DNA from 3 places in the Planifilum fimeticola genome. Region 1 is predicted to be linked to each of the others. Evidence: riboswitches for the same ligand, from Rfam matches in the RefSeq annotation. Region 1 holds a riboswitch; each other region holds the start of a gene.
What was found. Region 1 has a riboswitch for thiamine pyrophosphate ahead of thiC (phosphomethylpyrimidine synthase ThiC). Riboswitches for the same ligand answer to the same signal wherever they lie in the genome.
Positions count from the first base shown of each region.

Region 2: it holds a riboswitch for thiamine pyrophosphate, as region 1 does, so the genes downstream of both, CLV97_RS01135 (MTH1187 family thiamine-binding protein) here and thiC (phosphomethylpyrimidine synthase ThiC) in region 1, are expected to answer to the same signal.
Region 3: it holds a riboswitch for thiamine pyrophosphate, as region 1 does, so the genes downstream of both, CLV97_RS06495 (thiamine phosphate synthase) here and thiC (phosphomethylpyrimidine synthase ThiC) in region 1, are expected to answer to the same signal.

Region 1 covers NZ_PVNE01000029.1:37,506-47,866, forward strand. The annotation lists gene CLV97_RS15065 (PTS fructose transporter subunit IIC) at 1-653, opposite strand, end outside; gene pfkB (1-phosphofructokinase) at 655-1,623, opposite strand; gene CLV97_RS15075 (DeoR/GlpR family DNA-binding transcription regulator) at 1,639-2,445, opposite strand; gene CLV97_RS15080 (ABC transporter ATP-binding protein) at 2,618-3,448, opposite strand; TPP riboswitch at 3,686-3,798, shown strand; gene thiC (phosphomethylpyrimidine synthase ThiC) at 4,048-5,796, shown strand; gene CLV97_RS15090 (TerC family protein) at 6,138-6,821, shown strand; gene CLV97_RS15095 (DMT family transporter) at 6,987-7,907, shown strand; gene CLV97_RS15100 (FMN-binding glutamate synthase family protein) at 7,915-9,288, opposite strand; gene CLV97_RS15105 (FMN-binding glutamate synthase family protein) at 9,428-10,361, shown strand, end outside.
Region 2 covers NZ_PVNE01000001.1:239,034-249,394, reverse strand. The annotation lists gene CLV97_RS01150 (ABC transporter ATP-binding protein) at 1-234, opposite strand, end outside; gene CLV97_RS01145 (ABC transporter substrate-binding protein) at 265-1,281, opposite strand; gene CLV97_RS01140 (ABC transporter permease) at 1,346-2,134, opposite strand; gene CLV97_RS01135 (MTH1187 family thiamine-binding protein) at 2,140-2,436, opposite strand; TPP riboswitch at 2,519-2,631, opposite strand; gene CLV97_RS01125 (hypothetical protein) at 2,898-3,710, shown strand; partial or broken gene CLV97_RS01120 (helix-turn-helix domain-containing protein) at 3,840-4,190, shown strand; gene CLV97_RS01115 (glycosyltransferase) at 4,310-6,349, opposite strand; gene CLV97_RS01110 (cell wall-binding repeat-containing protein) at 6,714-8,789, shown strand; gene CLV97_RS01105 (DUF4145 domain-containing protein) at 9,076-9,669, shown strand; gene CLV97_RS01095 (transglycosylase domain-containing protein) at 10,040-10,361, opposite strand, start outside.
Region 3 covers NZ_PVNE01000008.1:1,249-11,609, reverse strand. The annotation lists gene fdhD (formate dehydrogenase accessory sulfurtransferase FdhD) at 1-386, opposite strand, end outside; gene CLV97_RS06525 (hypothetical protein) at 664-1,581, shown strand; gene CLV97_RS06520 (MTH1187 family thiamine-binding protein) at 1,732-2,034, opposite strand; gene CLV97_RS06515 (M42 family metallopeptidase) at 2,230-3,303, shown strand; gene CLV97_RS06510 (cysteine hydrolase family protein) at 3,460-4,194, shown strand; gene CLV97_RS06505 (NADH-quinone oxidoreductase subunit D) at 4,232-5,326, shown strand; gene CLV97_RS06500 (DedA family protein) at 5,425-6,039, shown strand; gene CLV97_RS18925 (2Fe-2S iron-sulfur cluster-binding protein) at 6,126-6,317, shown strand; TPP riboswitch at 6,484-6,589, shown strand; gene CLV97_RS06495 (thiamine phosphate synthase) at 6,585-7,253, shown strand; gene thiO (glycine oxidase ThiO) at 7,291-8,400, shown strand; gene thiS (sulfur carrier protein ThiS) at 8,450-8,641, shown strand; gene CLV97_RS06480 (thiazole synthase) at 8,645-9,412, shown strand; gene ftsW (putative lipid II flippase FtsW) at 9,558-10,361, opposite strand, start outside.

The DNA of each region.
Region 1 (10,361 bases):
ACAATTCCTCCCAGAAAACCGGAACCGGTACTGGACGCCAGCATTCCTCCGACCAGCCCCGGCGCCAATCCCGCCTTGTCTGCGATGGAATAGGCGATAAATCCCGCGAGAACCGGCACCATCAGGGCGAAGGCGCTCTCCCCGCCGATCTTCATCAAATTGGCGGCAAGGGACCCTTCCACCTCCGCGGCATGGATGCCGAAGGTAAAGGACAGCGCAATGATCAGCCCTCCCGCCACCACCAGGGGGATCATAAAGGAAACGCCGTTCATCAGATGTTTGTAGGGACCGCTCCGCTTTTGCTCGCGCTCCTGTTTCACGGCCTTCACCTGTTCTTCGTAGGAGGAGGACGGCTTGGACAGGGCTTCTTCGATCAGGCGCTCCGCGTTTTTGATCGCATCCCCCAGGGAGGAGCGGATTACGGTTTTTCCCTGAAAACGGTCCTCCTCCGCATCGACGTCCGACGAGAGGATCACGGCGTGAGCTTCCCGGATCTCCTCTTGGGTCAGCCGGTTTTCCACACCGGATGCCCCCCGGGTTTCCACCTTGATGCTGACCCCCAGCTTCTCCGCCGCCCGCGAAAGGGACTCCGCGGCCATGTAGGTATGGGCGATTCCGGTCGGGCAACCGGTGACAGCCACCAATTTTTTCATTTCACTGCCCCCTTTCCCCTAAGCAGGAGATCATCGACCGACAGGACAACTTCACTTGATCCATAAGTGAACGGGTTTCCTCCAGGGTGGCGAACTGGGTTCCCTCTTTGGAGGCCGCGGCGGATGCGGCGGCCACGACAAAGCGGATCACCTCGTCCAGGGGCCACTTCCGCAGCTGCCCCATCACCAGCGCCGCCACCATCGCATCCCCCGCTCCCACCGTACTGGAGACCGACACCCGGGGGGCCTGGGCCCGGATGGCCTTTCCGTCGGTGAAAAACCACGCTCCCTCGCCCCCCATCGACAGGGCGACCAGTCGAACCCCCCGATCCAGCAGCCCTTTCGCCGCCATAAACCGATCGTCCTCATCGTTCAGGGGACGGCCGACATGCCTCTCCAACTCCGCCAGATTGGGCTTGACCGCATAGGGGCCGCGCCGGATTCCTTCGCTCAGGGCAGCCCCGTCGGCGTCCAGATACACCTTCACCGCGCGGCGCTTGGCCCGGTCGATCAAGGTTCCGTAAAAGTCCGACGGAACTCCCGGAGGAAGGCTTCCGGACAACACCGCGATCTCCGCCCGCTCTATCGCGGCGTCGTACACCTTCAAAAAGCGCTTGATCGCCTCCTCGTCGATGGGATTTCCCGGCTCGTTGATGTCCGTTACCCGATCGGCCTCTTCCTCGACGATCTTCAGGTTGGTTCGGGTTTCCGCCTCCAATTCGACGAAGCGATGTTCAATCCCCCATTCCTCCAACCGCTCCAGGATCCACCGGCCGGGGTACCCTCCCGCCCATCCGATGGCCAGGGGGTTTTCACCCCACTGCTTCAGGGCGCGGGCTACGTTGATTCCTTTTCCGCCGGGATCCCGACGCACTCGCCCCGCCCGGTTCAGATCTCCCGGCCGGAGCCGGGGAAGGTGGATCGTCTTGTCCACGGCGGGATTGAGGGTAACGGTTACAATTTTGCACATGCTGCCGACTCCTTTTCACGCGCGAATGACTTGGACATGCTGTTCCTGGATCCGCTCGAGAATATCAGAGGGCGCCTTCTGGTCCGTGATCAGAACATTCACCGAGGACAGCGGAGCCACCTTGGCGAAGGAAACCCGGTTGATCTTGCTGCGGTCGCAGAGCAGAATCACTTCCTTCGCCGCGCGAATCATCGCTTTCTTCACCTGGGCTTCCAACAGGTGGGGCGTGCTGATTCCCTCCTCCGGGTCCAGGGCGTTGGTTCCCAAAAACGTTTTGTCCACCTTGATCATTCCCAGGGTTTGTTCCGCAATCGGCCCCACCATCGACTCGATTCCCCGGCGCACCATGCCGCCGGTGCTGATCAGCTCCAGATGCTCCATCCCCTGCAATTCCTGAAGGATGCTGTTGGAATTCGTCACGACGGTCAGACGGGAAAACCGGCCGAGCATTCGGGCCAGTTGATGGGTGGTGGTTCCCGAATCCAGCAGGATCGTTTCCCCGTCCCGGATCAGTTCGACGGCTTTTTCAGCGATGCGCTGTTTTTCCTTGGCGAACTGATCCTTTTTCTCCTGGATGCTGGGTTCGAAACCCACCCGCTCCCGGGGAATGGCTCCCCCGTGGGTTCGCCGGATCCGATTGGCCTCCTCCAATTCCTTCAGATCCCGCCGAACCGTCGCTTCGGACACCCGGAAGACTTCGCTCAATTCCGCCACGGTGGCTCGCTTGCGCTCGTAGATGTACTCCATCATGCGCCTCTGCCGTTCCTCAGCGAAAATATATCCTCCCCCCCTCCAGGATGACCTACTTTGATTATATTTGATTGTTTATGATCGTTTCAATTGAAATTTGTTTGAATCCGTGGTCATTTGGTTTTATTTTTCCAAAGAAAAACCAGCACGGGTTGTGCTGGTTTGTTGAACTCATGGTCAAGGTCGGAATGTTTTTCTTCATGCCCCTTGAAGCCGGGTCTTCCGCGTTGAGGAAGCGATCCGATCAGTACCCCTTTTCCCGTCGATCGGCGATAAAGGTCCCCCGACGGGGACGGGAACGATGATTGGAAAAAGTCTGCATCATTTCGTACCAAGCAGCCACCGTCCCCTCCGGCACGTTGGCGGTCAACAATTTTTTGGGTCCCAACCGGCGACAGGAACCCGACTCCATCAACAGCAGATCGTCTGCGCATTCCGCCCATCGGAGATCCCGGGTGGCGATCAGGATGATCCGGTGAGGCGCAAGACGGCGCAACTCCCGCCAGAGAAGCCTTTTTCCCCATTGGTCCAGTCCCGCCGTGGGTTCGTCCAACAGCGCGATCAAAGGATCCCGGAGCAACATCTCGACCAGCATCACCCGCTTCATCATCTCCCCCGGAATGGCGGAGAGGGGGACGCGCCGGACGGCGGCCAATCCCCATTCGGCGATCAGCTCGGCGACGCGCCTCCTCGGGTAGGGCATTTGGCCGAGCTGGGCATGGTACAACAGATACTTTTCTAAAGAGATGGACTTGTTCATCCGGCGCATGGGCGGGATGTATGTAATCCGGGATTTCAGACTTCCCAGGGCGGAGGTTCCCACGGCGGCCGCGCGCCCCTTGGACCAGATCACGGTCTCCCCTTCCGTCACCTGGTAGGTGATTCGCCCGTCGTCAGGAACCAGAAGTCCGGCCGTCAGCTGCAACAGCGTGCTTTTCCCGGAACCTTCGGGGCCGAGAACCGCAGTGATGCCTTTCCTCGCGGCGGCGGTAAAATCGAGAAGTCCGATCCGGCGTGCCCGGGGACGGTTTTGGGAGGTATAGACTTTGTTGAGATGAGACCACTCAATCCGCAAGGAATTTCCATCCTTTCATTCCGATACACCTATCTTTAAGCATACCCGAAAACCCGGACAGAAAGAAGGGGCTTTTCCAATCTCTTGATTCATCGGATAAAGCCGTCTTTCTCCGCATTTGTCCAAAATTCGCACTGTTAAATCTCTTTTTCGCGCTTTCAATTTTTTTATGGTCGATAGAGGAGGTTTTGGCCGATTGACCCTGCGCGGAGAATATGTTACCTTCGAAGCGAGCAACTGCATATCAACGGGAGCTTGGGGAAAGCCAGGCTGAGAGGGCGGGAGATCTGCCGCCGACCGTTTAACCTGATCTGGGTAATGCCAGCGTAGGGATGGAGCCAAGGGGACTCGCACCCCCTGTTCAGGGGCGAGATGCGGGTTCCGCCGCCGTATACCCTGCGGGTATGCGGTTTTTTATTGACCTTTGCTTCGCGGGACACGACGCGGTTTCCGTTCTTTTAAGAACAAAAAAATCGACCCTTTTTCCTTCGGAACCAAACCCGATGGACCGCCTTCTCCCCTCTGGGAAGGAGCATCCGGCTTTCAAGCCCCTTCCGTTGGTGTGCGCTCAAACCATTCAAGCAGAAGGAGGAGAAGGTATGGCCAGAGAATTCAGCTTCCCGGCGAGCAAGAAGGTGTACGTCCAGGGGTCCCGGCCGGACATCCGCGTCCCCATGCGTGAAATCCGGCTTTCCCCCACCACCGGCCGGTTCGGCGAAAGGGAAAATCCCCCGGTCCGCGTGTACGACACCAGCGGTCCCTGGACCGACCCGGAAGTGGAGACCGATGTCCGGAAGGGGCTTCCCCCCCTTCGGCGCCGGTGGATCGAAATGCGCGGGGATGTGGAGGAATACGAGGGAAGGCAACCGCAACCGATTGACGACGGGTATTCTTCGAAGTCCGTAAGTCCCTCTCAACCGTACCCCGGACTCAAGCGTCGCCCGCTCCGCGCCAAGCCGGGACGGGCGGTGACGCAGATGCATTACGCCCGCCGGGGGATCATCACGCCGGAGATGGAATTCGTGGCCATCCGGGAGAACGTCAGCCCCGAATTTGTCCGGGAGGAGGTGGCCCGGGGACGGGCAATCATTCCGGCCAACATCAACCACCCCGAAAGCGAACCGATGATTATCGGCAAAAATTTCCTCGTCAAGATCAACGCCAACATCGGCAACTCCGCCGTCTCCTCCTCCATCGAGGAAGAAGTGGAAAAAATGCGGTGGGCCACCTTCTGGGGCGCCGACACCGTCATGGATCTGTCGACGGGCAAAAACATCCACACCACCCGGGAGTGGATCATCCGCAACTCTCCGGTGCCCGTGGGGACCGTCCCCATTTATCAGGCTCTGGAAAAGGTGGACGGCAAACCGGAGGAGCTGACCTGGGAAGTTTATCGGGACACCCTGATCGAACAGGCGGAACAGGGCGTGGATTACTTCACCATCCACGCCGGCGTCCTGCTCCGGTACATCCCCCTGACCGCCAACCGGGTGACCGGAATCGTCTCCCGGGGCGGGTCCATCATGGCCGCCTGGTGTCTGGCGCACCACCAGGAAAATTTCCTTTATACCCATTTCCGGGAAATCTGCGAAATCCTGCGGACATACGACATCGCCGTCTCCCTTGGGGACGGGCTGAGGCCCGGTTCCATCGCCGACGCCAACGACGAAGCGCAGTTTGCCGAACTGAAAACCCTCGGCGAGTTGACGAAGATCGCCTGGGAACATGACGTGCAGGTGATGGTCGAGGGCCCCGGCCACATTCCGATGCACAAAATCCGGGAAAATGTGGAGATTCAGCAAAAAATCTGCCACGAAGCGCCCTTCTACACCCTCGGCCCCCTCACCACGGACATCGCCCCGGGTTACGACCACATCACCTCCGCCATCGGCGCGGCGATGATCGGCTGGTACGGCACCGCCATGCTCTGTTACGTCACGCCGAAGGAACACCTCGGGCTGCCCAACAAGGAAGATGTGAAGGAAGGGGTCATCGCCTACAAAATCGCCGCTCATGCCGCGGATCTGGCCAAGGGGCATCCCGGCGCCCAGCTTCGCGACGACGCCTTGTCCAAAGCCCGTTTTGAATTCCGCTGGACGGACCAATTCAATCTGTCCCTCGATCCGGAAAGAGCCAGGGCCTATCACGATGAAACCCTGCCGGCGGAACCGGCGAAAACCGCCCACTTCTGCTCCATGTGCGGCCCCAAGTTCTGCAGCATGCGCATCTCGCAGGACCTCCGGGAATACGCCGCGAAAAAGGGGCTCACCCTCGAAGAAGCCGTGGAAACCGGCTTGAAGGAAAAGGCCAAAGAGTTCCGCGAAACGGGAGCCCGCCTTTACCGTTGACGAAAAAGGTTCCCTTTTGGGGCGGGGCACCTCCGAGCCCCGCCCTGCTTCCGTTAAAGGAATTTCTCACGGAACTTTCGACCTTTCCAGCGCATGCCCGAAAAAAAATGTCTTGACAGATCTATCGTCCCTTTCATAATATGATAGTAAAGGATGACAATGTCATAATTTCTAAGGGGAGTAGCCGTACAAACAAAGTCGTCAGTTCGGGACCTTTGTCCCCGGCTTTGTTGGCAACGGAAACCCGTTGTTGGCAAGACCTTTACTCTTGGTAGTGAAGGTCTTTATTTATTTTGTGGATCCGGGTCAATCCGCCGAATCAAAAGGAGTGTTATGGTCAAATGGAATGGTTCTCGTTGGATTTTCTCATCGCACTCTTCTCCATCGTCATCATCGATCTGGTCCTGGCAGGGGACAATGCGATCGTCATTGGAATGGCCGCCCGGAACCTGCCGAAGCAACAACAGAAGCAGGCCATCCTCTGGGGAACAGCAGGGGCAATCGCCGTCCGTTCCCTCGCAACCATCTTCGTCGTCTGGATTTTGAAAATCCCCGGCCTTCTGCTGATCGGCGGCATACTCCTCATCTGGATCGCCTATAAACTTCTCGTGGAGAAAAAGGGAGAGCACGACTCGGTTCAGGCCGGTACCACCCTCGGATCGGCCATCCGCACCATCATCATCGCCGACACGGTGATGAGCCTCGACAACGTACTGGCGGTCGCCGGCGCGGCCCACGGGAATTTCATTCTGGTCATCCTGGGCCTTTTGATCAGCGTGCCGATCATCGTGTGGGGAAGCAGGCTGTTCATCAAACTGGTCGACCGCTTTCCGGTCATCATATATCTCGGCGGGGGAGTGCTCGCTTGGACCTCCGCCAAGATGATCACCGACGAAAAACTGCTTCAGCAATGGATGGATGAACCTCTGTTGAAATGGGGAATCATCGTCCTGATCATCGCCGGCGTCCTGGCCGCAGGATCCATGAAAAACCGGAAGTCGGCCGCAACCGAAGACGCGGCTTGACGCATAGATTTTCATCCCTTGTACAAGCTCAATAGCGCCGTATTCTTCAGATGAATCAAGCGAGGGGTGTTCCCTTGTTTCGCCAAAGGAATAGGGCGAAACTGCGGGAACACCCCTCTCCGAATGTTTCCGTCTTTTTCAAAACGTCGGAAAGGATGTCCGCCCATGACCGCGAAAAACAAGGGATCGTATCTGATGCTCCTTGCGGTGACAGTCATCTGGGGATATACGTGGGTGGCCCAAAAGCTCGGACTCCATTACATGGGCCCCTTTTCATTTTCCGTTTTTCGCTTCGGCCTCGGCTCCCTCATCCTCATCGGACTTATCTTGCTGAAAAAAAACGCGACCGTCGCCGTCAAGGACCTGCCCGCCCTGATCCTGCTGGGGCTCTTAATGACCACCGCCACCTTTTCCTTCTGGATGGTCGGCATGCGGGACGTGTCGGCAGGAACCGCCGCGCTGATCGCCTACACGATGCCCATGTGGACGATGCTCCTCGCCCATCGGTTCCTGGGTGAACCCTTGACGGTTCAAAAGGGAGCGGGTTTGGCGGCCGGCCTGGGAGGGCTCGCCCTGATCGCCGGCCCCTCGGCGGCTTCGGGCCAGGATCTGTCCGGCGCCTTTCTGGTTCTCCTGGGCTCCATCTCCTGGGCCGCCAGCAATGTGCTGACCAAAGCCCGGTTTTCCAAGTACGACATGTTGGCGGTCACGGGAATTCAGATGTTTTTCGGGGCCGTCGGTTTGTTCCTATTGACCCTCCTCTTCGAACCGTCTCCGCTTCCGGAGCGGTGGACGCCGGAATTGATTGCCCTCATCCTATTTACCGGGATCTTGGCCTCGGCCTTCAGCTTTTTCGCGTGGTTTTACACCCTCTCCCGCCTTCCGGCCGGAAAGACCGCCGTCTCCGTGCTGCTCGTCCCCGTCTTCGCCCTGCTGTTCGACTGGCTTCAGATGAACGAACCGATCACCTGGGAGACGGTCGCCGGATGCATCCTCGTGCTGACGGGGATCGCACTGGTTCAGCGCTCGGAGGAATCGAAAAAATCCCGGGACCACGGGAAAAAACGCCCCGGAATAAGAGGCTGACCAGCGTTCACATGAGCGGCAATCCCGTAATTTGCGCCGAGACGGGATCGAGGGCGACCAGATCCTCCCTCCCCACCTCCTGCAAAGAGGTTTTGCCCAGGGCGGCGGCGGCCAGCTTCATCTCCTCCACCGTCGACCGCAGGAACCGGGCGGCGAAGACGGCCCCCTCATCCGGATCGTACAGCTCTTTCTTTTCCCCGGTGTAAAAGGCCAATTCGGTCGGCGGTTCCCAGGGCAACACCTTTTGGGAACCCTGAGTATGGCTGGAGGCGAACAGGAGGGGAGAGCCGAGGGCGACCGCATCCGCCCCCAAGGCCAAGGCCTTGAGGCACTCCCCGGGCGTGTGAATCCCGCCGGAGACGATCAGGCTCACCCGGTCCCGCTTCTTCCGTTTCTCCAGATACTCCACCGCACGGCACAAGCCGATCACCGTCGGCAGCCCGACATCATCCTGGAGGATGGGTGGAGTTCCCTTGGTGGCCGCTTGGGCCCCGTCCAGCGTGATGAAGTCCACCCCGGCGTACAAAGCGATGTCCAAGTCCTCCTCCACGCGGCCGATGGCCAGTTTCATCCCGATGGGAACCCCCTTGGTGAGGGAGCGCAGCTCCTGGACCAACCGGCGCCAATCGCCCTTCCGGGACACCCCCGGAAACCGGGAGCGGATCTCCGCTTCCCCGTCGGGCGCCACCCCCATCAGCCGGGCCGCCTTTCCCCGCAGGTGCTTGGCGGGAACCTGACTGGGCGCCCCCGCCGATGAGCCCTGCCCGATGTGGATCTCGATCATGTCCGCCTGTTTCAGGATCTCGGGATCTTTGGCCCAGTCGGCCCGGCTGTACTGGATGATGTACTTGTTCGCCTCCCGGAGCTCCTCGGGGAGAACGGGACCTTCGCCGGAGTTGGCGGCCGTCCCTGCCATGTTGGCCGCCTTGACCAAGGCCAACTTCACCTTTTCGGACAAGGCCAAACCGTACGCCATCCCGCTTATGATGAGCGGGATCTTAAGCTCCAGCGGTCGCCTGGCCCTCGGACCGATCACCGTCCGGGTATCCACCTTTTCCGCATCCTTCAGGGGCAGCCGGTCCATCTGGCAGGGAAGAAACATGATTCCTTCAAAATGGGGGAATTTCTTGGGGCTTCCCAAGGGACGCTTCAGGATTTTTCCGCTGTCGGCCCTCAGGCTGTTCTCCACCAGGATTTGGGGATCGATGCGCTGGAAGAGGGAAACCATCGTCATGATGTTTCTGTAGTAGGTCTCCGTTTCCGTCAGGGCCAACCCCGTGTCCACCAGTTTTTCGATGGTCGGCCGGACCAGAAGCAGGACGGCCGCGGCAACGATCAAAGCGGCGGCGGCGACGCCCGCCGTCATCCAGACGAAGGTCACCTCCATCCCTCCCATCCCCACCTTTTCTTCCCCTTTATCATCCCCTTCCCCCGAAAAAACTTGAGGAATTCATCTTTTCCCGCAAAAAGCGAAAAACTAGGATCGAAACAGCCAGAGACCAAAAAAGGACGGAGAAAGCATGGATGTGTTTGTTTCGGCCCTGCTCGCCGCGCTTCTCGTCGCCCTGGCCGCCGGAGTCTTTCTGGTTTTCCTGTACCGGCCGATCCTCAAAGGAGTGACGGGGTTCGTCCTCCGCCTGCTCCTCACCGAATCCTACGCGAAAAACATGTGGGAATTCGTCTCCTCTGTCCGCCGGTTCAAACCCCTGAAGATCGCCGAAGGAGGTCTGCGGGCGGAATACGGGGAAATTTTGTCCCGTCCCCTGGGCACTCCCAAAAAATTGGCCGGTTTTGAGGGATTGATCTTCCTGCCAGCCCAACTGGCCACCCTCACCACCCGCGAAACCCACAAGGTGGACACCCGGACGGTGATCGGCCCGCAGGCGAAACGGCCCTTGCGGCTGGAGATTCCGTTATTGATCAGCGGCATGGGGGCGGGTGTTCCCCTGACGGAACCCGTCAAAATCGCCCTGGCCAAAGGAGCCTCCCTGGCCGGAACCGCGACCAACACCGGACAGGGACCGCTGCTTCCGGAAGAGCGCAAAGCGGCCGACAAACTGATCCTGCAATACAGTCGCGCTCCCTGGGCCAAAACATCGGAGGAACTGAAACAGGCGGACATGGTGGAAATCGCCGTGGGCGGGGGAGGAGACGCCGGTTCTTCCCAGGTGATCCCCTCGCGGCGGCTCACCAAACGCCTGCGCCATCTGATGGGATTGAATCCGGATGAAGAGGCGCGGATTCGCTCCCGCGTTCCGGGGGTGGAACATCCCGACGACTGGGCGGAGTTGGTGGAAAAGCTGCGGATCGAAACCGGCGGCGTACCGATCGGGGTGAAGATCCTCCCCTCCCGGGTGGAGGAGGATATCGACCGGGCCCTTGATGCGGGGGTCGATGTGATCACCATCGACGGCGCCCAGGCGGGAACGGGGGAAACGGCCACCATCCTCCAGG
Region 2 (10,361 bases), on a different contig from region 1:
GCTGACGTGGCCGGTGCGGCCGGTTACTTCCTTCCCGTCCAGGGCGACGCTGCCCCGGTCCGGCACCTCCAGCCCGCTCAGAATGTTGAAGATCGTGCTCTTGCCGCAGCCGCTGGGACCGATCAGAGAGACGAATTCCCCGGACCGGATTTCCAGGTCGATCCCTTGAAGGACGGGAAGGTTTCCCGCAGGAATGCGATAGGTTTTATGAATTTCGCGAAGGCGCACTTTCATCGCATTTTCCCCCATCGTCGAGCATCACCTTCATTGGGGCAGGTATTCATTCGTGAAGGCCTTGGACGGGTCGATCTTCTTCTCGATCAGTTTGTGTTTCCACATCCAGTCGGTGAAACCGACCCATACTTCTTCCTTTTGCACCCCCCAGGATGGCGCGTCGGCCCGGTACTGCTTGCTGATCCATTGCTGCGATTTCCGGACCAATTCGGGATCCGATTCGGGGACGGCCTCGATCAGGATGTCGGCCGCTTCTTTGGGATGGTCGATGGCAAATTCGTATCCCTTTTTCACTGCCGAAAGGAATTTCTTGATGGTATCCGGGTCTTTCCGGATCATCTCTTCGTTGGTGATGATTGTCGGCGTGTAAAAGTCGAGAACGGGGTCCAGATCCTTCAGGTAGATGACGTCCAGGGATACTTTCCTGAGTTCCGCCTCAATGCCCGTCCAACCGTAGTAGATCCAGGAAAAGTCGATATCCCGCTTGATCGCGGTGAAGAAATCGGCCTGGCCGATGTTGACGATGCGCACTTTGTCCTCCACGTTTTTGGTCTTTACACCGTCCAGCTCAAGGACCGTTTGGATGAAGGCGTTTTCGATCGGCGTTCCCCATCCTCCGTAGGTTTTGCCGACGAAATCCTTGGGCGAGCGGATCTTTTTCTCCTTGGGGGCGGCGAATCCCGAGGTGTTGTGCTGGAGGACGGCCGCGACCGACACGACGGGAACTCCCTGGGCCCGGGCCTGGGTCACATATTCCTGGGAGCTGATGCCGAAGGGAGCCTTGCCGGCACCCACCAGTTCGTTGGCCGAGGTTTCACCCGGGGTGACGATCTCCACTTCCAGTCCCTCTTCGGCAAAATAGCCCTTGTTCTGGGCGACGTACAGGCCCGTGTGGTTCGTGTTGGGCAGCCAGTCCAGCATGATGGTGACTTTCTTTTTGCCTTCGGACGAGGTATTGTCGTCGGACGGCCGGCCGCACGCCGACAGGACCAACGTGAGAACCAGCAGAAGAATGGATGCGATGCGGATGCTTTTCCATCGTTTCATCGGTGAATAGCGCGCTTTTCGGCAGTAGAGCCGGAGAAGCCGCTTTTCCCCCCTTTTGCAGAAGTTATTTCGACGGTTCCTTGTCCCGGCTTTGTTTCCAGGGAACCGCCATCCGTTCCAACAGGCGGATCAGGAAAAACAGGAGCCAGGTCCAGAACGTGATGGCCAAGATGGCCACGAAGACCCGGTCCGCGGCGAAGGAGTGCTGCGCCCGGACCAGAAAGACGCCCAGGCCGACATTGGCCCCCAGCCACTCGGCGATCACCGCCCCGAGGACGCTGTAGGTGGCGGCGATTTTCATCCCCGAAAAAAAGGCGGGCAGGGCGTGAGGGAAGCGGACCATGCGGAAGATCTGCCAGGAATTGGCCCCCATGGACCGGAGCAGACGAACCATGTCCGGATCCGCCGAGCGAAGCCCGTCCGCCGTGCTGACGACCACCGGGAAAAAGGTGACCAGGGCGACGATCAAGACCTTGGGCAGCAGGTCGTAACCGAACCAGAGGATGAAAAGCGGAGCGACGGCGATGATCGGCACGGTCTGGGTACCGACCAGGAGAGGATAAAGGGCCCTCTTCAGCCAAGGGGAGAGCTCCATCACCATCGCCAGCAGCCACCCGGCGGCGATTCCCGCCGCAAAGCCGAGGGCCGCCTCCTTCAGCGTCGGCCCCGTGTGGCGAAGGACGAGGGGCATGTCCGCCGCCAGGGTGCGCAGGATGTCGCTCGGGGCGGGAAGGAGCCATTTTTCCACGCCGGTGAGCCGGACGCCTCCCTCCCACAGGGCCAGCAGGAAAAGGAGAATCGATACCGGCGGTCCGACCGTGCGAAGATGCTTTTGCCACTGACGGATTTGCAAGCCGGTCACCCCTTCCGGTATTTGCCCACTTTTTCATCCCAGTTGAGCCCGGAGGGTTTGTAGTCGATTTTGACGATGCTGATCACTCGATCGCTGCCCGCAGCGATCACCGCTTCCTGGGCCCGCTTCACCACGTCCATCAACACGTCGTAGTCTCCCTCCATCGTCGTCTCCAGGGGGCCCACCTCGTAGCGGACGCCCGATTCCCGGATCACATCGATCGCCTTGTCCACCAAGGCGTAAATTTCTTCGTCGGTTTTTCCCCGGGGCAAGATCTGCAAACTGACGTTGGCATTCGCCATTGGATCACCTCCCGTGCCGTAAAAAAGCCGATCCGGAACCGGATCGGCTTGAGTGCACATGCGCTCTCCACCCGTCAAAACGGATGGACGACGACAAATTCCCTGCGCTGGCATTATCCAGATCAGGTTCGTCGGGTCGGTGCCGATCCGGGCACCCTCTCAGCCGGGCTTCCCCCAGCTCCCCGCTGTATATGCGGTTTCAGCTACAACATACCACATGTCCCGAGGGTTGACAATGCGTGCGCGCATGGGGATTTTTCCCGTAACTGTCCGAAACGTCCGTCTCTACCGTCTCCCTCGAATCCTGGGGATGCGGATTGCCGTCCATTTTTCGCGGGAAATCTGGATGAACGCATTTTGCGTCATCTTCCTCCGGTCCAAGCCGACGTTTTGGGATATTTTTCCCCGAGGGGGGAACCATAATTAACCAGACGCGGCAAAGCTAAAAGGAGGGAACTTGCGTGATCCATCGGCAAGGGTTGATCGGAGCGGCGGCGGTGTTGGTGGCGCTGGCGGGGGCTGTGTTAAGCGTCGAAACCTGGGCGGCGAAGGATACGGGGGGAGCTGCCGCATATCGTGAAACCCGTCAGGTTCAACCCCTTTCCACCCGTCCCCCCTCCGGGGAAGCGAAGCGGGACATGGAGGAGCGGATTGCGGGGTATCTGGGAATCCCCCGCGATGAGGTGGAGGCGTTGATCGACGAAGGCGTGAAGCGCTGCGACCTGTACCCCGCCGCGGTGATCGCCAAGCTGAGCGATCGGGATCTGCGATCGGTGCTGAAGGCGAAGGCGGAGAAAAAGACATGGCATACCGTGGCAAAGGATCTGGGCGTGGATGAGAGGAAATTCCGGAGCGAGATGCATCGCATCCTTCCTGCGGCGGCGAGAAAAGCCGTCTGGCTGGACCACCATCCGGAGGTGGTCTCCAGGAGTATCGCCGAGTATTTGGAGATGGACGAGAAGAAACTGGCGGCGATGATCAAAAAGGAAAAAGTGCGTCCCCGGGAATGGTTGAAAGCGGCCGTTCTGTCCAAAATCAGCGGCAAGCCGCTGGGGAAGGTGATGGCCATGAAGAAAAAGGGCAGCTGGTTGGAGGTGGCCACCGCCTTGGGCGTGTCCCGTGAGGAAGTCCGTACGGAGATGCAGCGGTTGAGGAAAATCCTGAAGAAACACGCCGAGCGGTGGGATGAAGAGCACAGGGAAACAGGGAGAGAAGCGGGGCAGATGCGGTCAAATTTGCTGAGTGAACCCCTTTTGGTTCGGGTGCCGGCGTAGCGGCACCTGTTTTTGTTGCCGGTATGTGTGTTTGAAGGGGAGCGGGCGCAGCAGGTGGTATTCCATATCCTGGTTTTGGCTAAAATTGGCAACAAGAGGATCGGAACGTAAGTTCGGATAATCCCGGGGATGGAGGTAGCAATCTTGACAATCCGTCATTCGGAGGCTGACCGGGTGGTAGACGAAGTGAGCGCATATATTCATCAACATATCCGGGAGCCGATCACCCTTCACCGATTGGCCCGGCATGCGGGATACAGCCCTTTTCATTTCACGCGAATCTTCAAGAATCGAACGGGGCTCACTCCGATGTATTACGTCTCTTCCGTACGCCTGCAAAGGGCGAAGGATTTGTTGTTGCACACCCGGCTGACTGTTCGCGACATCGCGCTGGAGATCGGACATCAAAGCCTCGGAACATTTACCACGCGGTTTACCGAACGGGTGGGCGTGACCCCGGCCCAATTTCGGAAAACAGCATCCATGATCCCCCGATCCTGATCTCTCTCCCTCTGTTGATGGCGAACTTCCTCAATCGGTTCCAAAAGAATGCACCGGGTGATCTTTCCCCGGTGCATCCCTTTTCGTTGCCGTTTTGTTCAGTTCGGCCTTATGGGCGGGATGTTCTCCAATATCCGATGTTTCCACCTTGTCAATTTCTCCCGGAAATTCGGTTTTGACGTGCGTGGCTTCGCTTCGATGCTGATATTTCCGTGGATTGTGGCATAGGGCTTCAGGAGGACATTTGAGATCTTTCTGCGTTCCGGCAGGGATACCGTCCCCTTGGGGATTCGGATAAAATGGTGCTGGTTCCGAATGGAACAGCTCACGTACATGTCCCACGTTCCTTCCCTGGTGAAGGGATGTACGGAGAATTCGCCCCGAAAGGAGAAGGTGTTTGCGTTTAGCCGCTCCGTTGACAGCGGGAAGTATTCATCCACCAGCACCGACCGTTCCCGAATATACAAGGACAAGGAAGGTTCTTCCCGAAGATCCTGTTTAAAGGTCAGGGACCCGGCAATATGGATGTCGCTGGGACCGTTCCATTCCATTTGGTCGACAGTGCAAATCGGTTTCTTCACCCGGACCCTTTGCTCGCTCTGCCTGAGAGCCGATTCGTAGACTTGCATCCATTCATCCACATATCGTTCTTCACTGAGGATCTCCGGGGTTTTCCTGGCCTCCTGCCCCAGGGCTTCTCTCAGTTCCGGTTCGGTGAACAGTTTTACCATGGCATCGGCCAACTCGCCGATATCGTGGGGTTTCACCAGAAGCCCGTCCACTCCGTTGCGAATCATCGCCCTGGGACCGTAATTCACTTCGTAAGCGATCACGGGGGTGCCGACCATCTTGCTCTCGATGATGGTGAGCGGAAAGGCCTCCTCGGAGGAGGGCAATACGGAAAAGGCCGCCCTTGAAAACACACCGATGGCGTCTTGCGTGATGCCGCAAACTTTGACGTGTTGCTCCAGTTCCAAATCCCGGATCAGCTTTTGATAGTTTTTTTCCTCTGCTCCATAACCCCAAATTTCCAATTTTGCTTGCGGAACCTTTTTCACAACCCGTTTGAAAGCCCGAATGGCGTGATCCACGTTTTTCAGCTCAACAAATCTTCCCACGTAAACGCAGGTGAAAGGATCCCTCTCCACGTCCGGCCTCGGTTGAATCCTGGGGGCGCAATGGGGAACGACGTGGAAGGTGGATCGAGGGCCGAATTGCCGCTCGACATCTTTTTTCTGTAGATCGGTGGTAAAGACGACGGCATCAAACTGATCCGCTTTTTCCAAAACCGTTCCGTGGACCTCTTTTAACGGCGCGCCGTAGGTGTAGGGTTTTTGCAGATGAAGGGAGTGAAACATCTTGACTTTGACGACATGGGGATGGTCCACCTTGAGAAGAATATAATCCGTATTTTTCTTCGAAACATCCGTTTGAAAGATCGCCTTCGGATGCCGATCGGCGATTTTGTGAAGCCAATGGAGCTTCAACGTCCGGACGTTCGGGAAGGTGTTGATGAGGGTCCCGTCCCGGTCGAACCAGTCCACCTGAATGCACTTTTTGGTTTTCGGGTTGTACCGGTACTCCAGAAAGCATCGTCCCGTCTCGTCCAGGAACCGCTTTTGTCGGGGATTGGCGGTATCCCGGTCATACTCAACGATCTGCCTGACGCGCCCTTTCATGTCGAAGTGTTCGCGGCGGACGAGAACCCGGTTTTCATCGAAGTGGTCGGTGAAGTTCAACCGCCCGTCGTCATCGTACTCTTTATATTTGACGAGCGTGCCGTTCCGATATAGGCGGTAACCGTTTGTCTCCGGGACGCGTTCAAGATCAAACCCTTCTTCTTCCGGGGGATGATCGATCCTTGGCGCATCGTCCGCCGTGACGGTTTGAAAATCGTCGTTTGTCTTGTGGGACAGGTATTCAAACATGTTGAGAATGGGGATCTCGGGATGGAGGAGGTTTAAGCGGATCATTTCGCTGCGAATAAAGTCATAGTCGGGATCGAAGTTCAGGGTGAGAATATATATTTGACAATTTCTTTTTTCGCGAAGAAGCTTGGCTCTGGCGAGCACGTTGCGGGTCCCCCCGCCTCGAATGTGGCTGATGGAGTTGAAGAGATAAAAAATCGGCTCCTTCATGTGAACTCACCCTAACATAGGGGAATTGACGCGATACGATTTTACCACATTATAGTAGGTTCGTGTGAAATCGATATATTCACACTAATAAGAAATCATTTTGATAAAAAAATTAGCACACCTTTTTCGTAAAATGATGTAAAATATTCCTGTCCTCGTTTGTGATGGACAAAATCGTTTGTTTTTCAGGGGGGTGGCCGCCAAGAAGCGATCCCATCCAGTTGTTGCGGTCTGAACTGAATCGTCAAGGGGGTTCAACATGTTTCGTCGGGGTTTGTGGACAAAATTCATTTTTTTGGGAACAATGCTTTCCTTCGCCCTTTTTGTGCCGGCATTCCCGTCTTCCTGGGCGAAGAATCCCGCCGTGAAAATCTTGGCCGAGGAGGTTCGGCACGAGCAGCCGGATGAGTTTGCCCAAGGAGATCTTGAGAACTTGGCAGTCCGTGCCGAGGGAAAACAAGCGGAACTGTCGGTGGAGTCGGGGAAAACGTCGGGGGTTTACGTTTCGCCGGTCATCAAATCCCGCATCGTTTTCACCGATGTCGGTGTCCATTGGAAGGACCGTTCCTCCTTCAAAAAGTGGGGAAAGCCCAACGAGTTGATCGAAATCGCGATTCGCACTTCCCGGGACGGCAAGACGTGGTCTTCCTGGAAAGTGGTCGAAGTCGATGAAATCGAAGGGCCGGACCACCGGAAAAGCGAGGAAACCTTCTCGAAACTGATCTACGGGGATCGGGGAAGGTACATCCAATACCGCATTGAAATGGATACCGACGGATCGAAAAAGCCGCGAATCCGAGATTTCAAGCTGACGCTGATCAACTCGGAAGACGGCGGCAAGGTGGAGACGATGACTTCTTTGGCCGACATTCTCTTCAAGAGGGCAAAGGCGGCCTTCCTGGATAAACCCGAAGTGGTCAGCCGTGCCGAGTGGGGAGCGGATGAATCGCTTCGCTACAATTCGGACGGTACGGAAAAGTGGCCGCGGGAGTATGATCAAGTCACCCATCTCGTCGTCCACCACACCGACACGCCTGTGAACGATCCCGATCCGGCCGCCCGCGTCCGTTCCATCTACTATTACCACACGGTGACGCGGAATTACGGCGACATCGGCTATAATGCGATCATCGGCAGCGATGGGCGGATCTACGAGGGGCGCAAGGGAGAGGACGGCGATGTGCTGACGCCGGGAGTGGTTGGCGCACACGCTTACTCGTTTAACTACGGCTCCTTCGGGGTTGCCGTGATGGGCACCTACGAGTCGACCGCCTTGCCCGACTCCCTGCGCGAGAAATTGATTCAATTGCTGGCTTACCAGGCCGATCTTCACGGGATCGATCCCCTGGGCAAGGCCGACTTTGTCCGGGATTACGAATACAATGATCCCAATGTGCCTCCGGTGGATAAAAACGTCCCCACCCTATTGGGACACGGCAATCTTCCCCGGGCCAGCACGCAATGTCCGGGCGATTACATTGTCAATCATCTGACCGGCCTTCGCTCGGACGTCGGCGCGGCGATGAGGATGAAGCGGCTCGACGGCCGCAACCGCTATGAAGTGTCCGTCGCCATCAGCAAGGAGATCGGGACATCGGCCGCCTCCGACACGGTGGTGCTCGCCCGCGGAGATATGTTTACGGATGCCCTGTCGGGAGGCCCGTTGGCGCATGCCAACCACGCACCGATCCTGTTGACCACCACGGACAAGCTGCAGGCTTCGGTCAAGGAGGAAATCAAGCGGCGCCGGCCGAAGAAGGCGATCATCCTGGGGGGTACCCTGTCCGTGTCCACCTATGTGGAGGAAGAGCTGCGGTCACTCGGCGTCCAGACCATCAAGCGGATCGACGGCCGCAACCGGTATGCGGTGTCTGCGGGGGTGGCCGAACAGTTGGCGGGGGTCCGCACAACGGACACGGCCTTTGTGGTAAGCGGTCAGACGTATCCGGATGCCCTCTCGGCATCCAGCATCGCCGCCCAGAAAGGATCCCCCATCTTGATGGTGACGACCGATTCGGTGCCTTCTTCGATCGAATCCTTCATAAAAGGGCATCCCGAGATCAAGAAATTTATTATCGTGGGCGGTCCGCTCACCGTTTCCGACAATGTGAAGTCCCAGCTGTCCAAATATGGAACGGTGACCCGGATCAGCGGTTCGAACCGCTATGATGTGAATGTCAATGTGGTGAAGCACTTCAACATGAGCCTCAATACGGTGGTGTTCGCCCGCGGAGATATGTTTACGGATGCCCTTTCGGGAGGTCCGTTGGCCGCCCTGTCCAAGGGTCCGCTCCTCCTGACCAAACCCGAGGAGCTGCATCCCAAGGTGAATGACCTTTTGAAGGAACGCCCCGGAGAGATGAAGCGGGCTTATCTCCTCGGAGGCACCAAATCGATCTCGACCAAGACGGAAAAACAGATTCGCAACTATTTGAAGTAACACCGGGATACCGGCTGGAACGGCCTGAATATCCCATTTAACGGCTTCTGTATTCTACAGAGGCCGTTTCCTTTGCGCCGGAATAGGGATGACCCCTTTTCCGAAGGGGAAATCTTCTTTTCCGGCGGGGTGCGGGTTTTCCGATCGGCTGGGGAGTGGAGACGGGATGGACGGAGGAGATGAGAGGATGGACCGCCCGGTTGGGATTTTATTTCACAAAAGGGCAATAGAGTTTTTGCTTCGGTGTTCTCTCGCGCTAAACTAATAGAAAGGGAGGTGTCTATGGATGAGGGGAGCCTATTATCCGCCGGTCTTTCAGTCGAAGCGGTTTCATTGCATGTTCTGCAGCGTGCTTGCCGAGCAAAACTGGTTCAGCATCAATGCAAAGAATCGGTTGTGGCGGTGCGTTTGCCACCATTGCAAAAACGAGTCGGTCTGGATGGAGATCAACAAGGGTGAAGGACGCATTTTGCACCCGGACATTCTCCAGGGTCCGCCCCCTCACGAAGAAATGCCGGAGGGCGTGAAGGAGGACTACGTGGAGGCGTTGTCGATTGTTTCCAAGTCTCCTCGTGGAGCTTCGGCATTGCTCCGACTGGCCTTGAAGAAACTGATGAAAGAGTTGGGTGAATCGGGGAAAAACATGGACGAGGACATCGCTTCACTGGTGGAAAAGGGATTGCCGGCGGTGGTGCGGCAAGCATTGGAGCACTACCGGGTGATCGGAACTGAATCGGCTGTCCCGGGACAACTGGATTCGAGGGATGACCGGGAGACGGCGATGCAACTATTTGAACTGATCAATTTTATCGTGGAAGACCGAATCACGCGCACGAAGAAGATCGAGGCAATTTCTCAGCTTCTCCCCAATCGCGTTTAGGGGAAGCAACCGTCGAATGTCGGAGGATGTCCTGGATCCGGGTTATAATTCGGTGTTTCATTTTGGATACCGGTTTGATCCGGGAAAAGGGTGGAGGGTTTTTTGGAAGGGGACTGGACTCGGATGCCGGCGTGATATCGGCCTGGCGGTTTGGGCCGAAGCGGCGGCATTGGAGAAAACTGAAGCAAAAAAAGAAGGCCCGCATTGGGGGCCGGATGATCGGATGGGACCGATTTGCAGCGCCCACCGCCAGGGAGCAGCGGGAAAATCGGTCCCTTCTTGTATGCGAGGGCGGTTTCCGACGGCGGTGAAGCGTTTTTCCTTTTCAGGCCTTTACGGGCGGGCGGGGATGCATCCCCGCCGTTTCTCCTCAGTTTTCCCCAATGCCGTTTCCACTGCCGCCTCCGGTGTTTCCGCCGCCATCTCCGCCGCCGGTTTCGCCGCCGCTGCCGCCGCCATTTCCGCTGCCACCGGGATTCCCGCCACCGGTTTCGCCGCCGCCATTTCCGCCGCCACCGGGGTTCCCGCCGCCTTCACCGTTGTTACCGCCGGTGTCGGGCGGCTGGGGCGTGTCGTCACCGCCGTTTTTTCCGTTGCCGGGGTTCGGCGGTTTGGGATTGGTATCGGGCGGTTGCGTGCCCGGGCCGGGGGTGGGGGATTTTTCCGGTCCCGGATCCCAGGACGGCCCGTCG
Region 3 (10,361 bases), on a different contig from region 1:
CCGCAGACTCCGCAGCTGGAGGTGGTGTAAAAGTGCCGCTTGAGCTGTGCGGGGTCAAAGTCGGTTTCCGAACGAAGAAACACGTTGACGATGTTGTACCGTTGCTCGCCGTCCACCTCGGGATCGGTGCAATAGGTGATCCGGTGAATCGCTTCCGGCGTCTTCAGGATTCCTTCGGTAAAGAGAAAGCCGGCGGCCAGCTCAAAATCGTTGCCGGGCGTACGCATGGTGACCGAGATGGAGACAGGCTCCTCCATGCGGGGAAGGACCAGGCGAATTTCCATCGGCTCCTCCACCGCCAATAAATCCTGGCGGTAGCGGAAGGTATCCCCTTTCACCGATTGCACCCGTAACCGGGATGCCCTCGACCGTACGGATCCGTCCACGGCGATCGCCTCCGGGGAACCAAATCAGAATAAAATATATAATTCTACAATTAACAATATATGTGGTTGAGAAAATGATCAATACAACCCGGGGTGTATTATTCTTCGGCGGGGAGATGGGACGAGCGGGGCGGGGGAGAAATGGATACAGCGGAATCCGCCGGAGACCGGTGCGTCCGGAGGATTTTCATTTTTGCCAATCGAGAGACCTTTCCGGTCGGATCGAGGAACCTCTTTCGGGAGAAACGCCGTTTTTTACATCGAGGGGGGATTTCCGTTGAAGGATGCCTTGCAGCTGATCAATCGGCACGGGGGGAAGATTTGGCTGTTCGCCTCATTGGGGGAAGGGTTTCTTGCGGTGCTTTGGGCAATGGGACTCATCGCCGTCTGGTTGATTGTGACTCCTTCTCCGGAAATGGTACATAAGGTATTTGCCGCCGTCTATTTTCCGGATCATCCCGAAAGCCTGCTTGGCCAGATCCGGTCGGATATCCTGGGAGCCTCGCCGAGGACGGCATTCCTTCTAGCGACGATGGCCCTTTTTTTTGCCGGTATTATCCTCTTCTCGGTCACGGGCATGATGGGGCTGATCCGGCAGGCAGCCGTGGAGGATCGCCTGTCCTTCGGGGACTTTTTCTCCTTCGGTTTCCGTTATCTCATCCGGGTGTTCGGGCTGGTCCTGATTCTGATCGGGACGGCTCTGTCGCTCGGTTGGTTATTCCTGCGGCTGGATACCCTGGTGGAGTCCCGCAATGTCTATCGGATCGCGCTTTGGGGGATGGGGGGACTGGTCGGTCTCTATCTCCTTGCCTATTTTTCCTTCGCACCGATGGTGATGTTGGTGGAACGGACGGGGATTGTCCGAACCCTGGGCTACGCGTTCCGCCTCCTTTGGAAGTGGCCCGCGAAAACGGTTTTCACCCTGCTCAACGCCTTGATGTCCGCAGTTTTGGGCGTTGTCCTGCTCGGGTTCATCTCCGCTTTTCCGTGGCTGGTTCTGCAGTTTTTTCAAAACGGGATCATCGCGACGATGGTGGGTTCTTTCTTCGGCCTGTTGATGATCTTCACCTTTCACGCTTTTCCCGTAACGCTCTACTTGGGCACCCTGATCCTCGCGTATGTGGAGATGAGGGAGGAGCTTTTTCCCGAGGATGCGGAAGAAGAATCTCTCCTTACCGGTAGCCGGGTGATCTGAGCAGGGGGCGACGATGACGGGGCTTGTGAGGGCGGGGGATTTTACCGAATCCAAGGCAATCGGGCCCCGGATGTTTCCGCGGCCCTGAAGCAGCAGAAGGAATGGCTCAGTGCACGGCCGATCCCCGACGGCGGGCCGGCGATCGGGACCTCATTGGACGGAGGAAGGTTGAACCTTGGCCACCTGCGAATGAAGATCCATCGGCTGGTCGAGCCGATCATCGATGGTGATCTGGGTGATCACCCGATCCGCCCCGCTTTGGAGCGATGTTCGGTGGATTTCAGCCGCCACGTTCATCAATTGATCGATATCTCCTTCAATCACCGTGGCCGTGGGCGTCACCTGGTAGTTGAGCCCGCGCTGATCGATGACGCGGCACACTTCCTTGATCGCGTTGCTGAAACTGGATGTTTTCGTCCCTACGGGGACGATGCTGATTTCCATCAAAGGCATGGCTTCCCCTCCTTTCTCCCGTAGTTTGAATGGATATGAATCGAAATATGTAAGGATTCACGGGTCGACATCCGGGCTGCCGGGGTCGATTTTTTTGTATGAAGAAAACGGACGGACCCTCATGAAGCCGCCCCAAGTCACCCATACTAGGTCTGGGGCAGAGTTTTTTCACAGGTGGGTGAGACGATGTCCGATATGGAACTGCTCAAGGAACTGACCCTTGCCTGGGGGGTTTCCGGCTACGAATGGGAAGTGCGGCACATCATGATGCGGGAACTGAAGCGGACGACCGCGAAAATCGTGACGGATCGCATCGGCAGCATCTTCGGGGAAAAGGAGGGAACGGCGTCCTCACCCCGCATCCTGTTGGCCGGCCACATGGATGAGGTCGGATTTATGGTGAAGGAGATCACGAAGAACGGATATCTGCGGTTTGCCACGCTGGGCGGCTGGTGGGACCAGGTGCTTTTGTCCCAGCGGGTGTCCGTGGTGACGGAAAAGCGGACCTTCACCGGGGTGATCGGTTCCAAACCGCCCCATATCCTGACGGCGGAGGAGAGGAATAAAGTATATCCCATCCGGGAGATGTTCGTAGACATCGGGGCGAAAAGCGACGAGCAGGTCAAGGAATGGGGAGTCCGCGTCGGCGATCCGATCGTGCCCGTCTGTCCCTTTGAAATTCTTCCGGACGGGGACACCATTCTGGCGAAAGCCCTGGACAACCGGGTCGGTTGTTACATGGCGCTTCAGGTCCTGAAAGAACTGGGGAAAGCGGATCATCCCAACACGGTGATTGCAGGGGCGACGGTTCAGGAGGAAGTGGGCCTGCGGGGAGCGACCACGTCACCCCACGCAGTGGAGCCGGACATCGCCTTTGTACTCGACGTGGGGATCGCCGAAGACGGTCCGGGCAGCGAGGGAGGCAGCAAACCGCGCCTCGGCGGCGGACCGCTCATCACCTTTCTCGATGCCACGATGATCCCCCATCTGCGCCTTCGTGACCGGGTGATGGAGATCGCGGAAGACCTGAATATCCCGATTCAGGCGGACACGACGCCCGGTGGCGGGACCGATGCGGGCAAGATCCACCTGTTTCGGAGGGGGGTTCCTTCCCTCGTGGTGGGGGTCGCCGCCCGCTACATTCACAGCCATGTTTCCATGGTCTCCAAAAGCGATGTCGATCAGGCGGTGAGGCTCTTGGTGGAGGTGATCCGGCGGATGGACCGTCAGGCCGTGGAAAACCTGGTCCGGTATGCCGAAGGGGGATGACGGCGGAAACGGTGCGGGACGCGGTGAAGCGCCGCGAGTTTACCGGGAAAGGAGCCGGGTGGCTCCTTTCTTTTTCTTTGAAGACATATTATAATAGCAACGAAGGTTTCGGCCGGTTCTCTAAGGGTGCCGGGTTTCCAAGAGGGGGAGGAAGCGATGAAGCGAAGGGAGCGGTTCTTCAATCATGTGGAAAAGCAGCTGGCCGCCTTGCCGGCAGAAACGGTTTCATCGCTGATCGATCAATCCGGCGGCCCCGAGCGGGTTGTCTTGGTGTTCGTGGATATATTAAAGGGTTTCTGCGAAAAAGGGCCCTTGGCCAGTGAACGGGTTGCCGGGATGGTCGCGCCGGTCAAGGATTTGGCCGAGGCCTTGTTGAAGAGGGGAACGCCCGACGGAAACCTGGTTTTCCTCAACGACGCCCATCCGGAGGATGCCGTGGAATTTTCCGCCTTTCCCCCGCATTGCGTCCGAGGCACGGCCGAAGCGGAAGTAGTGGATGAACTTCAGCCGCTCCTCGAGCGGGGCGGTGTTCGGGTGTTCCGCAAAAATGCGACCAACGGTCTGTTTGGCAGGGACGAGGGAGGGGAGCGCTTCTACGAGTATCTCGAGAAGCGCTTTGCCGAAGGGCCGGTTACCTTTGTCGTCGTGGGGGATTGTACGGATCTGTGCATCTACCAAAACGCCATGGGCATTCGCCTTCTGGCCAACGAGCACAACGCCCGGGTCCGGGTGATCGTTCCCCTGGAGCACGTCCGAACCTACGACGTACCGGTGGAGGTTTCCGAGAAAACGGGAGCGCCTGCCCACGACGGGGATGTGATGGACCTGCTGTTTGCCTACCACATGATGATCAACGGTATCGAGGTCGTCCGAACGGTGGAAGACCGGTAGAACACGGCTTTGGAAATCGACGAAGGATGGTGTTTGGATGCGGACCGAAGAGATGCTCCTCAATGTGGGACCCCAACACCCCAGCACTCACGGTGTGTTCCGGATCTTGCTCAAGATTGACGGGGAGATCATCCGCGAGGCCACTCCGGTGATCGGATACCTGCACCGGGGAACGGAAAAACTGGCGGAAAACCTGAACTATACGCAGATCATCCCCTATACGGACCGGATGGACTACCTGTCGGCGATGATCAACAATTACGCCGTGGTCCACGCCGTTGAAACCCTGATGGAGCTGGAGATTCCCGAACGCGCCGAATATTTGAGGGTCATCGTAATGGAACTGAACCGGATCGCCAGCCATCTGGTCTGGTTCGGCACTTATCTTCTGGATATCGGGGCGATGAGTCCCTTCTTGTATGCCTTCCAGGATCGGGAGAAGATCATTGATCTGTTCAACGAAATATCCGGCGCCCGCCTCACATACAATTACATGAGGGTGGGAGGCGTCAAATGGGATGCTCCCGAGGGCTGGCTCGACAAGGTGCGCAACCTGGTTTCCTACCTGCGGGAGCGCCATGAAGAATATCTTGATCTGGTGGCGGGCAACGAAATCTTTGTCAACCGGACCAAGGGGGTTGGCAAATACGATGCGAAAACCGCCGTCCGGTACGGGCTGTCCGGTCCATGTCTCCGATGCACGGGGATTCAACGGGATCTGAGAAAGGATCAGCCCTATTCGATCTATGACCGGTTTGATTTTGACGTCCCCATTTCCACCGAGGGGGATTGTTACGATCGCTTCCAGATTCGGATGGAGGAAATCCGCCAATCTCTGCGGATCATTGAACAGGCGGTGGAACAAATTCCCGAAGGGCCGATCATGGCCAAGGTGCCGAGGCTGATCCGTCCGCCGGAGGGAGAAGTGTATACGGCGGTGGAAAACCCCCGGGGAGAACTGGGCGTTCACCTGATCAGCAAAGGGAAAGCTTCTCCCTGGCGGATTCATTGGCGCCGGCCGTCCTTCCACAACCTGCAGATTTTGCCCCAGCTGTTGGAGGGGGAAAACATCGCCAATTTGATCGCCATCCTCGGTGCGGTGGATATTGTGCTCGGTGACGTTGACGGTTGAGAAACGAAAGCGGTTCCCGTCCCCTTTATGAGACTGGAACCGCTTTTCACAAGCGGCGGAATGGTCATCGAATCGAATCAAAAAACGGGGTTAAATGAATGGAACAAACATTGGCCGAGTTTTTGTCACAGTACGGATATATCGGGATCATCCTCTTCCTAATCCTGGGGATTGCCGGCATTCCCCTTCCCGACGAGATCTTTATGACTTTTATCGGCTATCTTTCGTCGGAAGGGCAATTGAATCTGTATCTGACTTATATCAGCGCCCTTACCGGCTCGATCGGCGGGATCACCCTGAGCTACGTATTGGGAACGCGTTTCGGCTACCCCCTCCTGAAGCGATACGGAAGCAAGCTCTTCATCACGCGGAGAAGACTCCGGATCACCCAGTTTCTGTTCCGGAAGTACGGCAATTGGGTGTTGTTTTTCGGCTATTTTATCCCGGGAGTCCGCCATTTGACCGCATATTTGGCCGGCATATCCAAACTCTCTTACACCCGGTTCGGCATGTACGCATACTGCGGGGCGGTGGTCTGGTGCGCCACCTTCATCGGGTTGGGGTATGCGTTGGGTTCCAGCTGGGAACTGGTATTTCATTTCCTTCATCGCCTGGGGCCGGTGGTTTTCCTTGTCTTGATTTTAGCAGCGGGTTTTGCGGCTTGGTACTGGTGGGCGATGAATCAAAATCGGGCAGGCTCTGGTCCCAAGTAGGAGGCGGATATGCGGGAAGCAACCGTAACCTTCATCATGCCGCGGGGAAAGTACCGTTTCAAGGTGAAGGAGGGGACGCCGCTCTTTTGGAAGCGATTGCGGCAGGGGTTCTGATTCCCTTTCGTTGCACAACCGGTCGGTGCGGCGACTGTATCGTCCGCGTTCTCGGTGGAGGGGAAAACATTCCTCCACTTAGCGCACAGGAGTCGTACCGATCGGGGGACCGGGTCATTTCCGGTTTCCGGCTGCCTGTCGCCGTTTCGTCTGCGGCGATGTGAGGAGAAGTTCCCAACCGCGTTTAGATCTTTCAGAAATGCGGAGGGTGTGGCCCGGATCCCGGACGGAAGTGTCGCATCATGCGGACAACGGGTCGACAAATCGCTTTTGAAGCGTTTGACGCCCTTTGCAGGAGATTGCTAAAATAATAGAAAATTGACTGCGAAAGGAGTCCACTGGGGGTGCACCGTACGGTGCTGAGAGGGGTTCGCGCCCCAACCCTTTGAACTTGACCTGGGTCATACCAGCGTAAGGAATGTGGCGGTTGCTTGCGTTGCCGGTATCCTCCAGGATACCGGTTTTTTGCAGGAAAGGAGGAGGCGAAAATCGGAGGCAGACTCCACCTCGTTACCGGGGACCATCATTCATCGGATCATATCGTTGCCGTTGTCGAGAAGGTCCGTCCCTGGGTGGACCAGGTCCACCTGCGGTGGAAAGGGCGGTCTGCGCGGGAGATTTATCATCTGGGGAGCAGGCTTTTGGAGCGCGGGCTCCTGCGTCCCGGGCAGTTGGCCGTTCATGACCGGTTGGATGTGGCCCTGGCGCTGGGGTGCGGCATCCATTTGCCGGAAGCGGGCCTGCCGGTGGATCGGGTGCGGGAGATCGTCGGTTCCCGGCATCGGGTGGGAGTTTCGGTTCATTCCGTCGAGGCCGCGGGACGGGCGGCCGCGTCGGGGGCGGACTACCTGATGTTCGGCCATGTGTTTTCCACTTTGTCCAAGCCGGGCGTTCACCCGCGGGGGCTCGAACAACTTTCCCGCGTGGTTCAGGCCGTCAACGTTCCTGTCCTGGCTATCGGGGGGATCACGGCGCGGCGGATCCCCCGAGTGATGGAGACGGGGTGTGCGGGTGTGGCCGTCCTATCCGCCCTGATGGACTGTCCGGAACCCGAACGGACGGCCCGGCAAATGAGGACCTGTCTGGATCGCCGTGTGTGATCGATAGCCGGAGAGGAGAAAAAAGGGGGGCTATGTTTTGCATGAGCGGGATGTGGTGGTTGTCGGAGGGGGTGTGATCGGGTGCTCGATCGCGTACTATCTCGCCAAACGGGGAGCGCGGGTCACCGTTCTGGAGCGGGACCTGATCGGCGCCCACGCTTCGTCCGCCGCCGCGGGGATGTTGGGGGCCCAGGTGGAGATGGCTGCGCCGGGGCCCATGAGTGAGCTGTGCATGAAGAGCCGATCCATGTTTCCCGATTTGGCCTCGGAATTGTATCGTCTGACCGGAATCGATATCGAATTGATCCGGGCGGGCATATTGCGGATCGCTTGGAATGAAGAGGAGGCCGAGATGCTTCGGAAGCGGGGAGCTTGGCAGCGGGACCGCGGCGAGACGGCGGACTGGTGGGACAAGGATCGGGTTCGGAGCGTGGAACCGGAGGTGTCCGATCAGATCGAGGGGGCCCTTTACATTCCCGGGGATTCCCACGTCTCCTCCTCCCGATTGACCCGGGCCTTTTCCTATGCGGCGGAACTGCTCGGGGCCGAATTGATCGAGCGGTGTGAAGTGACTGCCTTTCGCGCCGGGAAGGACCGCATCGAGAGGGTGGAGTCGGATCGGGGAACCTTTCAGGCGGAGCATGTGGTGTTGGCGGCGGGGGCGTGGAGCGCTTCGCTGGCCGGGAAATTGGGGTTGCGTTTGCCGGTCGTTCCGATCAAGGGGGAATCCCTGGCGGTTTATCCGCGTAAAGAGCTCTTTGAAAGGACGCTGTTTGCGGAGGGATGTTACCTGGTCCCCAAAGCGGACGGCAAGGTGATCGTGGGAGCGACGGAGCGGGCCGGTGATTTTACCGAATGGGTGACGATGGACGCGATTCGACAACTGACGTCGGAAGCGGTCCGGTTGGTTCCGGAATTGGCAAACAGCACGTTTATCCGTGCCTGGTCCAGCATCCGTCCCGGGTCCCCCGACGGACTCCCTTATATCGGCAGGTTCGGCCGATTCCGGAACCTTTTCGTCGCCACCGGTCATTTCCGCAACGGAATACTGCTCAGTCCCATCACCGGCCAGCGGATCGCGGAATTGATCGCAGGAGAGGAGGTTCCGGATCTGAAACCCTTTTCGCCCGACCGCCTGTCGACTTAAAAACAGGGGGTACTTCCCATGAAAGGGGGAGAAGGTTATTCGCATCCGAGTGAATGGAGAAGAGATGGATCTGCCCCGGGATGTCCGCACCGTTTCCCAGCTGTTGGAACATTTGGGGGTGGAAAAGCGAATCGTCGTGGTGGAGCAAAATCGCAGGATTCTGGAGAGGGAAGAGCATGATTCAACTCCCCTTGCCGAAGGGGATTCCATCGAAATCGTTCATTTTGTCGGAGGGGGTTGACACGTGCTGAAGATCGGAAAATACACCTTCCGTTCCCGCCTGTTTTTGGGAACCGGGAAGTTTTCATCGCTGGATATTCAGCAGGCCGCGGTGGATGCTTCGGGGGCGGAGGTTCTCACCTTCGCCGTTCGCCGGTTAAACATCAGCGATCCAAATCAACCCAATTTTTTGGAACGCCTGGATCTCGGAAAATACACCCTGCTTCCCAACACGGCGGGAGCCACCAGCGTGGAGGAGGCCTTGCGAATCGCCCGATTGGCCCGGGCCTCCAAGTTGTGCGACATGATCAAGGTGGAGATTATCGGGGATCCCAAAACCCTGCTGCCCGATCCCGTCGCCACCCTGGAGGCGACCCGGATCCTGGTGGAGGAGGGATTCACCGTTTTGCCCTATACCTCCGACGATCCGATATTGGCCAAGCGCTTGGAGGAAGCGGGAGCCCACGCCATCATGCCCGGCGGTTCTCCGATCGGATCCGGGCTGGGACTCCTCAATCCCCACTACTTGAGCCTGATTATCGAACAGGCCGAGGTTCCCGTCATCGTCGACGCGGGGATCGGATCTCCGGCCGATGTGGTTCAGGCGATGGAACTGGGAGCGGACGGGGTGCTGCTCAACACCGCCGTGTCCCAGGCGAAGGATCCGGTGAGGATGGCCAGGGCGATGAAATTGGCCGTGGAGGCGGGGAGGCTGGGTTTCGAGGCGGGAAGGATTCCCCGGAAGCGTTATGCTTCGGCCAGCAGTCCCCAGGAGGGTTTGGTCGGCTCCTGAGGGGTTTCTAGTCCGGTAATCGGCAAGATTCAAGGGGGGTTCCCGGGAGCTACCTGCACGAATCGAGGCGGGAAATCGTCCTTTCCCGGCTGGCTTTTCCAGCGTTCTCGGGGCGCCCTGTGGCGCCCCTTTTTCGTTTAGGAGGTTATGATTGTGAGCCGTCTTTTCGGCTGGGGTCCGGACGGTAGCGGGAAATGTTGAGAAGGATTCCCAGGGAGGCCATGTTGATGAGCAGTGACGATCCGCCGTAACTGACCAGGGGGAGGGGAACGCCCGTCACGGGAAGAATTGCCGTGACCACGGCCAGGTTGAACAGCGCTTGGATGGCGATCGTGGTGATCAGTCCGATGCCGAGCAGGGTTCCAAATTGGTCCGGTACGATCAGGGAGGCCCGAATGCCCCGCAGGATCAGAGCCACGAACAGGAGGATCAGGAAGACGCCGCCAAAAAAGCCCAGTTCCTCGGCAATGACGGCAAAGATGAAGTCGGTATGGGCCTCGGGAAGATAGGCCAGCTTTTGGATCCCGTTTCCGAGGCCGCGGCCGGACAAGCCGCCGGGTCCGATGGCATAAAGGGATTGGATAATTTGGTATCCCGTGTCGTTGGGATCCTTCCAGGGATCGTAGGCCGCCTCCAGGCGTTCGATCCGGTAATCCGCCAGATAGAGGACCATGATTAACACGGGAACGGCTACCAGCCCCAACATCAGCAAGTGGCGGATCCGCGCTCCCGCGCAGAAAATCACCACCATGCAGGAGATCAGAATGATGATCGTGGCGCTGTAATGGGGCTCGATCATGATCAGAGAACAGACCAGCCCGATCACGATCAGAGGGGGGAGCAAGCCCCGTGTGAAGTTGTCCAGATAGGGTTGTTTTTTCGTCATGATCGAGGCGGTGTATATGAGCAGGGCGAGTTTTGCCAGCTCCGAGGGCTGAATCGTCAGGGG